Regions from separate parts of the Laedolimicola intestinihominis genome, predicted to be linked through region 2. Evidence: riboswitches for the same ligand, from Rfam matches in the RefSeq annotation. Region 2 holds a riboswitch; each other region holds the start of a gene.
The links. A riboswitch is a leader RNA that binds a small molecule or an ion and turns the genes downstream of it on or off. The one in region 2 is predicted to bind cyclic di-GMP.
Positions count from the first base shown of each region.

Region 1: linked by a shared signal. The riboswitch ahead of gatY (tagatose-bisphosphate aldolase subunit GatY) and the one ahead of WMO29_RS08085 (substrate-binding periplasmic protein) in region 2 are both predicted to bind cyclic di-GMP.
Region 3: linked by a shared signal. The riboswitch ahead of WMO29_RS11380 (hypothetical protein) and the one ahead of WMO29_RS08085 (substrate-binding periplasmic protein) in region 2 are both predicted to bind cyclic di-GMP.
Region 4: linked by a shared signal. The riboswitch ahead of WMO29_RS01555 (response regulator) and the one ahead of WMO29_RS08085 (substrate-binding periplasmic protein) in region 2 are both predicted to bind cyclic di-GMP.

Region 1 is NZ_JBBMFE010000005.1:31,423-34,576, forward strand. Features, by position in the region: gene WMO29_RS07045 (L-fucose isomerase) at 1-670, shown strand, start outside; cyclic di-GMP riboswitch class I at 953-1,036, shown strand; gene gatY (tagatose-bisphosphate aldolase subunit GatY) at 1,497-2,348, shown strand; gene WMO29_RS07055 (hypothetical protein) at 2,430-3,154, shown strand, end outside.
Region 2 is NZ_JBBMFE010000006.1:28,934-32,087, forward strand. Features, by position in the region: gene WMO29_RS08070 (MATE family efflux transporter) at 1-313, shown strand, start outside; gene WMO29_RS08075 (MATE family efflux transporter) at 207-707, shown strand; gene WMO29_RS08080 (hypothetical protein) at 781-1,509, shown strand; cyclic di-GMP riboswitch class I at 1,622-1,697, shown strand; gene WMO29_RS08085 (substrate-binding periplasmic protein) at 1,828-2,643, shown strand; gene WMO29_RS08090 (ATP-binding response regulator) at 2,627-3,154, shown strand, end outside.
Region 3 is NZ_JBBMFE010000010.1:120,946-124,099, reverse strand. Features, by position in the region: gene WMO29_RS11390 (C39 family peptidase) at 1-883, opposite strand, end outside; gene WMO29_RS11385 (ATP-binding protein) at 1,012-1,209, opposite strand; gene WMO29_RS11380 (hypothetical protein) at 1,184-1,438, opposite strand; cyclic di-GMP riboswitch class I at 1,527-1,602, opposite strand; gene WMO29_RS11375 (ATP-binding protein) at 1,641-3,154, opposite strand, start outside.
Region 4 is NZ_JBBMFE010000001.1:356,701-359,854, forward strand. Features, by position in the region: gene WMO29_RS01545 (hypothetical protein) at 1-227, shown strand, start outside; gene WMO29_RS01550 (helix-turn-helix domain-containing protein) at 301-666, shown strand; cyclic di-GMP riboswitch class I at 921-1,011, shown strand; gene WMO29_RS01555 (response regulator) at 1,245-3,154, shown strand, end outside.

The DNA.
Region 1 (3,154 bases), on a different contig from region 2:
AGTTACCGGCTACGATCTGGAAGGCAAGGCAAAAGAGGCTGACGGCTTTATCCATCTGATCAATTCCGGCGCATGCTGTCTGGATGCCTGCGGCGAAGTAAAGGATGAGAACGGCAACGGCACCATGAAGCAGTGGTGGGATGTAACCGAAGAGGATCAGAAGAAGATTATGGAAGCAACCACCTGGAACGCAGCTGACAACGGCTACTTCCGTGGCGGCGGATTCTCCTCCCGTTTCCTGACCAGAGCTGAGATGCCGGCTACCATGATTCGCCTGAACCTGGTAAAAGGACTTGGACCGGTTCTGCAGATTGCAGAGGGCTGGACCATCAACCTGCCGGATGATGTATCCGATACTCTGTGGAAGAGAACAGACTATACATGGCCCTGCACATGGTTCGCACCGCGCTGCACAGGCGAGGGCGCATTCAAGACCGCTTACGATATGATGAACAACTGGGGCGCAAACCATGGCGCTATCAGCTACGGTCACATCGGCGCAGACCTGATTACCCTCTGCTCCATCTTAAGAATCCCGGTATGTATGCACAATGTTCCGGAAGAGGAGATCTTCCGTCCGGCAGCATGGAACGCATTCGGTATGAACAAAGAGGGACAGGACTTCCGTGCATGCAAGGCATACGGCCCGCTGTACAAGACTATCCGTTAATTCGAAAAGAGAAGTTACATACGGGAGCATGGAACTGCGAGGTTCCGTGCTCCTTTTGCTCTACAGGAAACACTGTGTTGCGTTAAAGCGCGAAAACTATGATTCCTATAGAGCAAAAAGCCCGGAAAGGAGTCTCTATCGGTGAACGAACCTTGCTTCGAACAATAAAAAAACGTATATCTGGGAAGATGACTAATTAACAGATGACGGGAGAAAAAATTTGACAAAAATCTGACTTGCAATATGGAAGGGACTCTGCTAAAATGAACAATATTGCAAAAAGAGAATACTGGGCAAACCTGCTGAAAAGCAGGGACGCAAAGCCAAAAGGGTCTAAGGGTAAAACTATGACAGCCGGTTGCTATTGGAAGTCCGAAAAGAATTCTGATATGTTTGGATGCTGTGATTTGTGCGCCTGTTTTGACGCCTGTTGCAGTATTTTTTATGTAATAGGAAATTTCGATGGAATCCCTATTACATAAAAACTATTATATGATAAGAGCTTTTCGAAGCTGTGTGAGCGGCATAGAAGGGTTACTTATAAGAGGGGAATGTGAGAGATCACGGAAAATACGCCGGGGGCGAAAGCCTTCGGCGTATTTTCGTGTGAGCAAGGTGATAGGACAATGATTTATTCAAAACAGTCGATGGTATCTTCTGTCGCAATCGTAATCGGAACTTTGATGTAATAGAATGCGGGCTTCTGCTTTTTTTGAGATTTTTTTCCGGACAGGAAAACCCCGTTGGAGGTTGCGCTTTTTCGAGATACGGGGTATGATAGATAAGGTGAGAAAGATAACACTGAATCAGACGAGGAGGAACGATCATGTCATTTGTTACATCAGAAAAGATGCTTTTGGACGCACAGAAGGGCGGCTACGCCGTAGGCGCTTTCAATGTGGAGAATATGGAAATGGTAATGGCCGTTATCGCGGCGGCAGAGGAGCTTCGGGCGCCGCTGATGCTGCAGACTACACCGTCCACCATTAAGTACGCGGGACTGGATATGTATCTGGCAAATGTAAAGGCGGCCGCTGAGCGCGCCAGCGTTCCGGTGTGTCTGCACCTGGATCACGGCGATAGCTTTGACCTGGCTATGCGGGCGCTGCGGACCGGCTACACTTCCATCATGATTGACGGCTCCCACAATGTGTTTGAGGAAAATATAGCGGTAACCAAGGCCGTAGCAGACGCCTGCAGACCTTCCGGAATCCCGGTAGAGGCGGAGCTTGGCAAGGTCGGCGGCAAAGAGGACGATCTGGACGGCGGCGAGGGCAATGGTTATACAGATCCGCTGGAGGCAAAAGAATTCGTGGAGCGCACCGGCGTAACATCCCTGGCCGTAGCCATCGGAACCGCTCACGGTGTATACAAGGGAGTACCGAAGCTGGATCTGGACCGCCTGGCTGAGATCCGGAAAGTCGTAGATATCCCGCTGGTACTGCACGGAGCAAGCGGCCTGTCCGAGGAAGCAGTGGTAGAGAGCATCAAGCGCGGTATCTGCAAGGTCAACTTTGCCACAGAGCTTCGTATCGCCTATACCGACGGCGTGAAGGAATTCCTGGCGGCAAACCCGGACGCCTTCGATCCGAAGAAGTATGGCAAGGTAGCCATGGAGCACGTGAAAGCCATCGTGGAGACGCGTATGAAGATGTGCGGCTGCACGGACAGAGTTTAAGAGGCTGAAAAAAACGCAGGGGCTGTGTAACAGCAGCCTCTGCGTTGCGAGCATAATTGGAAATAAATGGGAGAATAGAAAGTGAACGTAGAGACCATGCAGACAGACCGCAGGCGGCAGCACCTGATTTTTATCGGCCTGTTTCTTTTATTACAGGTGATTTTCATATGGAGGAGCATCTACGGCTTCAATACGGCGGATGAGATGTATTTTATCGGCTGTTCGGAGCGTATTTTCCGGGGAGAGAAAATTCTGATCGATGAGTGGAATCCGACCCAGCAGCTCTGTTCCTTTCTGTTACATCCCATTTACAGCCTGATCCGGACGGTCATGGGGTCTACGGAAGGAATTGTGATGGCGAGCCGGTTTGTCTATCTGGTGTACTCCGGCGTGCTGACGCTGTTCTTCTATCTGCGGTTTCAGCGGCGTGGATATGCTTCCTTCGGACCAACGTTTTTGTTCGCGATTTTCGCGCCCTTCAGCATCTGCGCCATGTCCTATAATTCCATCGAATTCGGCATCCTGCCGGTACTGCTGGCGGTGCTCTCGGCGGATATGGAGCATTCGGTGCCGGAATATATCCTGTGCGGCATTCTGATGGCGGTGATCGTGCTGGCGAATCCCTTCGCGGTGCTGATGTACGCCGGGTACGGACTGATTTGCCTGATTGCCACGGTGCGCGGGCGTCGGAGAGGGACGAAGCCGGAGGGCGTGCTGCAGTTTCGGAATTTCCTGTGGATGACCCTGGGCGCAGGTATTATCCTGCTACTGTTCCTGGCCTTTATCTTCCAGCGGGGAACTTTATC
Region 2 (3,154 bases):
TGCGGGTGTAATCAATGTGATTCTGAACCTGTTTTTCGTTATTGAGTGTCACATGGCGGCGGAAGGCGTGGCTCTGGCCAGCGCTATTTCCCAGTATCTGTCGGCATTTCTGATTCTGGCACATCTGATGAGGCGCTCAAAGCGGTGTAAATTCCTTCGATGCAGTGACCGTATCGGGAAATGCGGCAGCCACCAACGCAGATACCATTATTTTCAATGTGATGTACGCTTTTTATACCGGCTGCACCAGCTTTATGGGGCAGAACCGCGGCGCCGGGCAGAGAAAGCGGGTGTTAAAAAGCTATTTTATTAGTTTGTTTTATTCCTTTGCCATCGGCGCGATTCTGGGCGGCTTGCTTTTTGTGTTCGGGCGGCAGTTTCTAAGCCTCTTCGCCACCGAGGCGGCGGTCTTGGATGTGGGCATGCAGCGAATCCGGATTATGGCCTTTTCCTATATGATTTCGGCTTTTATGGACTGCACCATTGCGGCCTCCAGAGGACTTGGAAAGAGCGTGGCGCCGACGGTCATCGTGATTTTGGGATCCTGCGTGTTTCGAATTGCATGGATTTACACGGTTTTCGCATATTTTCATACGATTCCGTCACTTTATCTGCTGTATTTCTTCTCCTGGACGATCACGTCGGTGGCGGAGATTCTTTACTTTGTACACACCTGGCGGAAAATGGTGCGTGAGGGGCAGTTATAAGGACAGCCTAAGGGAAATGATTTCGCGAGTCGCGTGAATGGAACCACAGAAAATGAGTATTTGAGGAACAGGTATGGAAAATTTTGAAGATAATTTGTTTTTAAAGGCCAATCTGGAGAAAGAAATTCCGATTCTGCGGACGCAGATCCAGAATCTCTACGAGCAGCTTGACCGGAAATTTCACCTACAGGGGGCTATGGTGCCGATTACCTTCGGCATGGATACGGACTGTCTGGGCTCCTACACCCGGGGCAGTCACAATGAGAAGGAGCATTTTCATTTTTCTCTGCTTTTTATCGGCTATGCGGTGAAGCATCCGCTGAGCAAAGAGGAGCGGACAGATCTCTACCGCCATGAATACGCCCATTACATGCAGTACAATATGCCGATTCCGAAGCAGTATCAGTGGCAGTCAGGCACCCACGGCAGCGCCTGGAAATACTGTTGTTCCCTGGTGGGCGCAGCACCGACGCCCTATTACAAGGCAGGCGAGGCATTGATGAAGCATAATTACGACAAGGTCCTGAAAAATCCGATTCACGATAAGACGGTCCCTCTGCGGGATCGGTATCGGCGGGAGCAGGAGCATAAGAAAGCGAAAGACAGCGTAATTCAGTATCAAATCGGTGAGCAGGTGTCTCATCCCAAATTCGGGCATGGCAGGGTGGAAAAAGTAGAGCAGAAAACGGGCTCGGTGAATCTGCATATCCGGTTTGAAGATGGGGTGCGGAAGATTGATCAGAAGTGGCTGATTCGGTCGAAGTATCAGAAAAAAGGATTGAATCTTGATCAATCTCAATGATTCGTCGTTTCAAAAGCATTAAAAGCATCAAAACGGCGTGGTTTTGCTTGCGTACAGTGGAATATGGGAGTATAATGATATCAATATTTTCGCTTGAGTTTAAAAGCTTTAATAGGATATTCGGCAAACCAGATGAAAGTCTGGGACGCAAAGCTAAAGGGCCTGTAAAATGGCAGCCAGTTGCATGAAATGAGGTGCACTGTCTGTTTGGCAGTGCTTTTTTATGGTAAAATAAAGCTTCATCAGATACATAGGAATTGTTGGATATTTTGATATTGTAAAAAAGGAAAATAGCAGAATAGCAGGAATAGAAGAAAAATGAAAGGAAAAAGAATAATTGCAGGCATTTTGCTTGCGGGAATTTTAGCAGTCACCCTGACAGGGTGTAAAAATACAGACAGCAGTAAAAAAGAAACCGAAAAGCCGGTCATTACACTCGGCAGCGACAGTTATCCACCCTATAATTATCTGAATGAGGATGGTGTGCCGACGGGCATAGATGTAGAACTGGCTACGGAAGCATTCAAAAGAATGGGCTATCAGGTGGAGGTTGTCCAGATTAACTGGGAGAAGAAAAAGGAACTGGTGGAGAGCGGAGAGATTGACTGTATCATGGGTTGTTTTTCCATGGAAGGACGCCTTGACGATTATCGCTGGGCGGGACCGTACATAGCAAGCCGTCAGGTGGTTGCGGTAAATGAGAACAGTGATATCTATAAACTGAGTGACTTGGAGGGAAAGAACCTGGCTGTCCAGTCCACAACCAAACCGGAAGGCATCTTCCTGAATCGGACGGATGAGAGAATTCCAAAGCTGGGTAATCTGATCAGCCTGGGACACAGGGAGCTGATCTATACGTTTCTTGGAAAAGGATATGTAGATGCAGTTGCAGCACACGAGGAATCTATCGTTCAGTATATGAAGGATTATGATGCAAGCTTCCGTATTCTGGAAGAGCCTCTGATGATCACCGGAATAGGTGTCGCTTTTGCAAAAGATGATGACAGAGGAATCTGTGAGCAGATGGGGCAGACGTTGGAAGAAATGCGTCAGGATGGCACATCCCTGAAAATCATTGAAAAATACCTGGATGATCCCCGGAAGTACCTGGAGGTGGATGATCTTGGATATTAAGAGAAAGAAAAAAGAAAAACGGATCCAGCTGCTCGGAGGTTTGATTGGAATCTGTGTGGCAGTAGTCTCTCTGTTTTATTTCTTCCACGCAGAAAAAGCGGAAGCAGAGAAAAGAATGGTGGAGATTGTAAACTATGTGAAAGTGCAGTGCTCCACCTACACCCATTATAATGAATCTTCGGAATCCAAAAGTCTTCTCCGTGCCATTGAAAGTGCTAGACAGATGAGCACGAATATCGATACGGAAATAGAAAACGGCGGTCAGCTAAGTCGGGATTTTCTGAAAGAAAACCTGCAGACTCTCTGGGTGGATGGTATCATTATACTGGATGCAGAGGGAAAGATGGACTGTGAATACAGTATGGATGAGTCTCTGACTAATGAGATCACGGAGTATCTGCAAAAAGACATTATCATGGATTTTGACGGATATGAAGAAAGAACTTATTCAGAACGGTTTAACAGGAAAGACGGATCACATATTGACATTGCAGCCTGTGCCAGAAAAGAT
Region 3 (3,154 bases), on a different contig from region 2:
AAGCCCACAGATTTTTCATCTGATTCATCAGCTTCTGCACATCCCAGTGTTGTTTTGTCCGTTTCACGCTGTTCGGATCCTGCAAAATGATGTCGCCGTTCTTATCCACGCCTGTCAGCACCAGAAAATGTCCCGCATTCGTGAAGTCGCCCGGGCCCATCACGCAGATAATCGGCTGACCCGCCTCCAAGGTGGCACGGATATGCTCCGCATCAAAAATCACGCTGGAGACGGTAAGCCCCAGCTTTTCCGCACCGCTGCTCATCAGAGCCCAGGAAGAACCGGACCCATCCACATAATAACCGTTATCCTCGGCCATTTTTGCCACCTCATAGGGATTCCACTGCGTATCGCCAGTCAGACCGCAGGTCACCATAGACAGACAGGTGGGTCCGCAGCCTGTCACTGCCAGAAAATCGCTACCATAGGTTTCGTATCCCCAGCGCTCATCCCACTGCAAAAAATGGGGAATCTCTCCCTTCATCACGTCTTTCGAAATGTCAATTTCTTCCAGTCCCTTGTATTTCGGATAATCCAGCACGAAATCCTTCGTCTCTGGGTTGCGCTCCACCAGCGCAATCAGGCTTTCCGGGTAACCCTGCTCCCGCAATTTCTGCGTATTCACTTTTCCAAACCCGCAAAAAAGATTTAACGCTGTATAGGCCACCAGCACCAGCAGGATCGCCTCCAGAAGCGTCCCGAGCATGGACGCCAGAAAGCGGATGCGGGCCTTTTGCCGATTCCGACGGCGTCCGCGGCGGTGGTTTCCTGTATTTCCACTCCGGTGGCGGACATCCGTTCTGCTTCTCCGTACATCCCATTCATCTTCCGGATCTGCTGTGCGCTCATCCCTGTACTCTGCTTTATTTTTCTGTCTGGTCATGGTAGTCCCCTCTTCTTTCGTTGTATAGGTTCAGTATAACAAAGGGATTTCCATTCTTCTTGTACATTCTCTTTCGAATTTCTTATATTTCTCTTATTTTTTCTTTCTTCTGTTTTGTGGTCAATGGATCATTCTGCCAGAAGAATATTCCTGCCTTCAAGGATTTCACTGCTTGATTCAGAGCTTTCAGCACGTTTTTTTACATAATAGCTTTCATCCGCTATCCTGTGTTTAAGTATAACTGTAAAGGTGCTGCCCTTTCCCGGTTCACTCTCTACATCTATGGTTCCGCCAAGCAGATCAACATATTTCCTGACGATTGACATGCCCAGTCCGGTTCCTGCGAATGAGTTCGTAGCCATATCCTCGTCTTACACCGTTTTTATCGACATAATCAAAGGTATCCTCAAAGGATCCGATACGGATGATCTGTGGCTGTTTTTCATCATTATTCTTTTCCGCAGCCCGGCAATGTACTGATAACATCATCCACATTCCTAAAACTACAAATATACCTGCAAATAGTACGGCTGATTTTTTTCGACTTTTATCCATTATTCTTTTCTCCCCAAATCATCAGGTTATTACACACCACAAATCTAAAGGGAAAAATGCACTGCCTTTCCAGACAATGCATCTTAAAGGTTGCAGCTGGCTGTCATTTTACAGACCCTATAGCTTTGCGTCTCAGTCTTTCGACTGATTTGCCGATGAATCTTTATTGGTATTATATTGTACATTTTTTTGAAGCTGTCTATTATAAATATTTCATCATTGTTGGCACAAGAATGTTCATATCAACAGGCTTTGCAACATGAGCATTCATTCCAACAGAAAGAACCTTTTGTGTATCTTCTGCGAAAGCATTGGCCGTCATCGCAATAATTGGGATTCTGGCTTTTTTCGTATCCTTCATCTTTCGGATAGTTAATGCAGCGTCATATCCATTCATAACAGGCATCTGAATATCCATAAGGATCATCTTGTAATAACCAGCATCCGCTTTTTCAATCATATCAATGCATGCAACACCATCATTTGCAGTCTCAACAATACAGCCTTCTTCCGTCAATAGTTCCTTTGCGATTTCAGTGTTGATCTCATTATCTTCGACTAATAAGATTCGAACACCGTTCAAGCAATTCTTACTACTCAGATTACTATTTTTTTTCACCAGAGAATCTTCTTTTGACGCTTTCCTGCAAGGAATCGTTACTGTAAATTGGGAACCCTCACCCTGCTTGCTTTTCACTTCTATTGTGCCATCCATGAGATCTACAAGCTTTTTTGTAATGCCCATTCCGATGCCACTACCATCAATATGACTTAACGTAGTGTTACGTTCTCTTTCAAAAGTTTCAAAAATACGCTTTTGGAATTCTTCAGACATACCAATTCCATTATCGGTAATGGTAATGATCAGATTGCACCGGTCTTCTTTTTCACAGGATTTCTGTACAACATTACAGGATATCCTACCTCCTGTATTTGTATACTTTATTGCATTGCTTATAATATTAAGACAGACTTCTGACAGGTGCGGTGCATCCATATATACATACGGATACATGATTTGTTCTGTCAGGGAGAGAGTTTGATTTTTTCTTTCTGCCTGTTGTTGGAACATAATGATACAATTTTCAAAGCACTCATGAACATTCGAAACAGTGTATTCCATTTCGACCTGATTATTTTCAATCCTTGCAAGATTCAGAACATTACCAAGCATCGACAGAAGTTCTTTTCCGCATATTTGAATTTTTTCAAGGTATCTGCCAAGTTTTTCTGTTTCTTGCAAATGTCTGGTCGCCAGTTCTGCATAACCAATAATCGCATTCATAGGCGTCCTGATATCATGGGACATATTGAACAGGAATGTCGATTTTGCTTTATTTGCACATTCTGCTTTTAATTTAGCCTCCCGTAATTCTTCCTCTTGTCTTAATTCCCGCATTTTTTCATCTGTCACATCTCGATTTGCAATCAGCACGGATGTAACATTTCCATTTTTATCATAACTCTGAGGAACGACCATAGCAAGAAACCATGCTCCTTCCTTTAGTTTGAATTCGGAAGACATAGATTCTTTATTATGAAGCCGTGCCGCCATGGTCTGTATATCAAGAAATTCCATATACTTCTGCGCAAACGGTTCTGCCATCACCCTTTCGATAATCTCGATCTTAGGATTCCATTCGGTATAATCTTTCATATCAATAATCATTTTTCGACTTTTTTTGACAAGCTCAACACGCTTTGTTTTTAAATTCA
Region 4 (3,154 bases), on a different contig from region 2:
ATAAAGTGGTTTTAAAAGAAAGAGATGTATGGAGCAATTTAGCAAATTTTATTGGAGAAATGGTAGCAAAGTATGCGGAAGCAATGGACTTGGATAATTTGCCTGATCCGGATTTTTATCTTCGTAGGGAAAGAATAAGACAGTTGTACATGGAGCTATATAAAGAGAAGAATATAACAAAGTTCAGAAATACAAAAATCTCTATTGAAAGAAAAGTTGCAGCATGATACTATAACCGCATAGACGGATGGATGAATTTGTAAATACGGATATGCACGGAATGTTGATGGAGGAAAAATCATGATTATCAGTGAAAGAATTTTTTGTGTGATGGAGCAGAAGAACATAACGCAGTTGGAACTCTCAAGAAGGACCGGGATTGCAACAAGTAACATCAGTGACTGGAAGAAGAAAAAGACGAATCCCAAAGCGGACTGTCTGTTGTCTATATGTGATGCATTGGAGATTACTCCCGAACAGCTTTTGACTGGAAAAGGAATTGATCCGGAATATAAAGATGCAGATATGGATTATGAAGTTACCAGGTCGGATATTAAGATTTTAAAGCAGATTCACAGCCTTGGAGATGCGCAGTATAAAAGATTGATGGCGTATATGAAAGCCTTGCAGAAGTTGGAACAGATGGAGAACATGGTGGAGGAATAGAGATGGCAAATAAAATAGTTAGGGAAATTATTCACGCAAAAGGAATTGATATTGGGATTTACACGAAAGATTTTGAAAATGAATATAAATGATGAATGAGCTTCATATGAAAAAAATGTTAGCTTTTTAGGATTCATTGATTTAGATTTTTTATAAAGAGAAGTTCAAAAATAGAAGTAAAAAATGTGTAGATTTTTCAAAAAAAATTATTGACGTGCGGAAAACCGCATGGTATGGTTTTTTAAAGAAAGAGATTATTTTAAAGGCAAACCTGTTGAAAGGCAGGGTCGCAAAGCCAGAAGGGACTAAAGTCAGAAAACTTGACTATGTCAGCCGGTTGCCACTGTTTCCATATCATCATAATATATGGAAAAGATGTTTGAACAGAAGAGATTCCGATACCTGTTATACTATATAGATGTGTGATTTTAGAGAAATATAGTAGGGACACTGGCAGATTTTGGCAAGTGTCCTTTTTGTATGCAAAAATGGGTAACAAAACTAGCAGGGACAGGTTTTCTGTATACAGATAAAAGCAGGATGAAGAAGGCATAAGACGGAGAGAGGACTTTTATAAAATGAAAAATTATGAAGACAAAATATATTCATTAGGTGAGACTGTAACGGGGCAGACACAGGCCATGTCACAGGCCGTACAGAAAACACTGGAAAATAATGGCGGGGTAGGTATAATGACAGGATCTTATGACCAAAACCTGTCTATTTTATCTGTGGATAATCTGCTGTTGCATAGTACAGGATATACATTCGATACTTTCATGGAACAGACAAAAGGCTCATTGAGAAACTTCTTTTATGACGAGGAAGATATACTGGAGCGAGACCGTTTTTTGCAGCTTCACGGAACAGGGGAAGCACAGATCCTTACAGCAGACGGTACAGTGAATAATGTACGGCTTTGTAAAGAGGATGCGACAGATGAGGCGGGCAGACAGATCTGGGTTATGTCCGTACAGGTCAATTGGGATCATGTAAATCTGGCACTGCTCAATGAGGCTATCTATTCCGGCTTCTGGTATTTTGACTGTGATGAAAACAGTGAGATTGTGAATGCGAACTGGAGTCATGAATTCCGAAAAATGCTCGGCTATCATGACACTCTGGACTTTCCGAATAAACTGGAATCCTGGTCAGATCTTCTGCATCCACAGGATAAAGAAAGAGTAATGGTGCAGCTCCAGGCGGCAATTAAGGATAAGACGAACCAGATAAAATACCAGGTAGAGTATCGTATGAGAATGAAGGATAATCAATACCAGTGGTTTCGGGCATCGGCAGAAGTGATACGTCGTCTGGATGGTTCTGCCAGCAGGATTGCCGGGATTTTTATTAACATTGATGGGGAGAAAAAAGAAACCATGCAGGCACAAAAATCTGCTGCTTTCCACCGGGCTTTTACGAAAGCAGATTTGTGCGAGTATTATGTGAATCTGGAAGCGAATACTTTTGATACCTTTAAGGTTGAACCGTCCCTGATGACAGTCTTTGAACAGAGCCATACGTGGGATGAACTGGTTCGGCATTTTGTGGATTCCTATGTTGTGGAAACCGATAAGAAGGCGGTAGCCTCTTTTTATGACCGTGGTTATATTGCGGAAAAGCTGAAAGGCCTGGAAACCGAATTGGCTTTAGAGTGTCGTATCACTCTGAATGGAGAAGAACGATGGGTTCGTAATGTAATCATACGCGGCGAGATAGAGGATTCGGAATATGCCATGATCTTTCTGCGTGATATCACAGAGGCAAAGGTAGAGAGCGCACGGCATCTGCAGATGGCAGCGGATAATGCTTCCATGGAGCAGCTGATTCAGAGTATTGTGCGTCTGGTTGACCGCTTTGTTGTCTGTGATCTGGAAAATGACAGATATGAATTCTACAATCTGAATGGACAGATGATATATAAACCTCTGGGATTTTATCATGATTTTCAGATGCAGGTTCTTGAAAAATATAAGACACTGGAACCATTGGAAGCTATAGATATCCTGATAGCCCCGGATAATATTCGGAAGAAATTGAAAAATGAAAATGATATTTATAAGTTTGAGTATTGCAGCCTGGATGAAAAGACTTATAAAATCGCTTCTTATATTCCCTTGGAATGGAAGAATGGAAAGCTGGAAAAGGTATTGCTGGCATCCATGGATGTGACACAGGAGAAGAAAGCAGAAATTGAATCCCGTCAGGCACTGAAAGAGGCTTACCGGTCCGCAGAAAATGCAAATCGTGCGAAAACAGAATTCCTTTCCAATATGTCCCATGATATCCGGACACCAATGAATGCGATTGTGGGTCTGACGGCAATCGCAGGAGCAAATGTTGAGAGCCCGGACAGAGTCATTGAATGCCTCGGCAAGATCACAGAATCAAGCCGCCATCTGCTGGGGCTGATCAATGAAGTATTGGATATGGCACGTATTGAAAGTGGAAAAATGACACTGGCACAGGAAGATTTCAATCTGTCAGA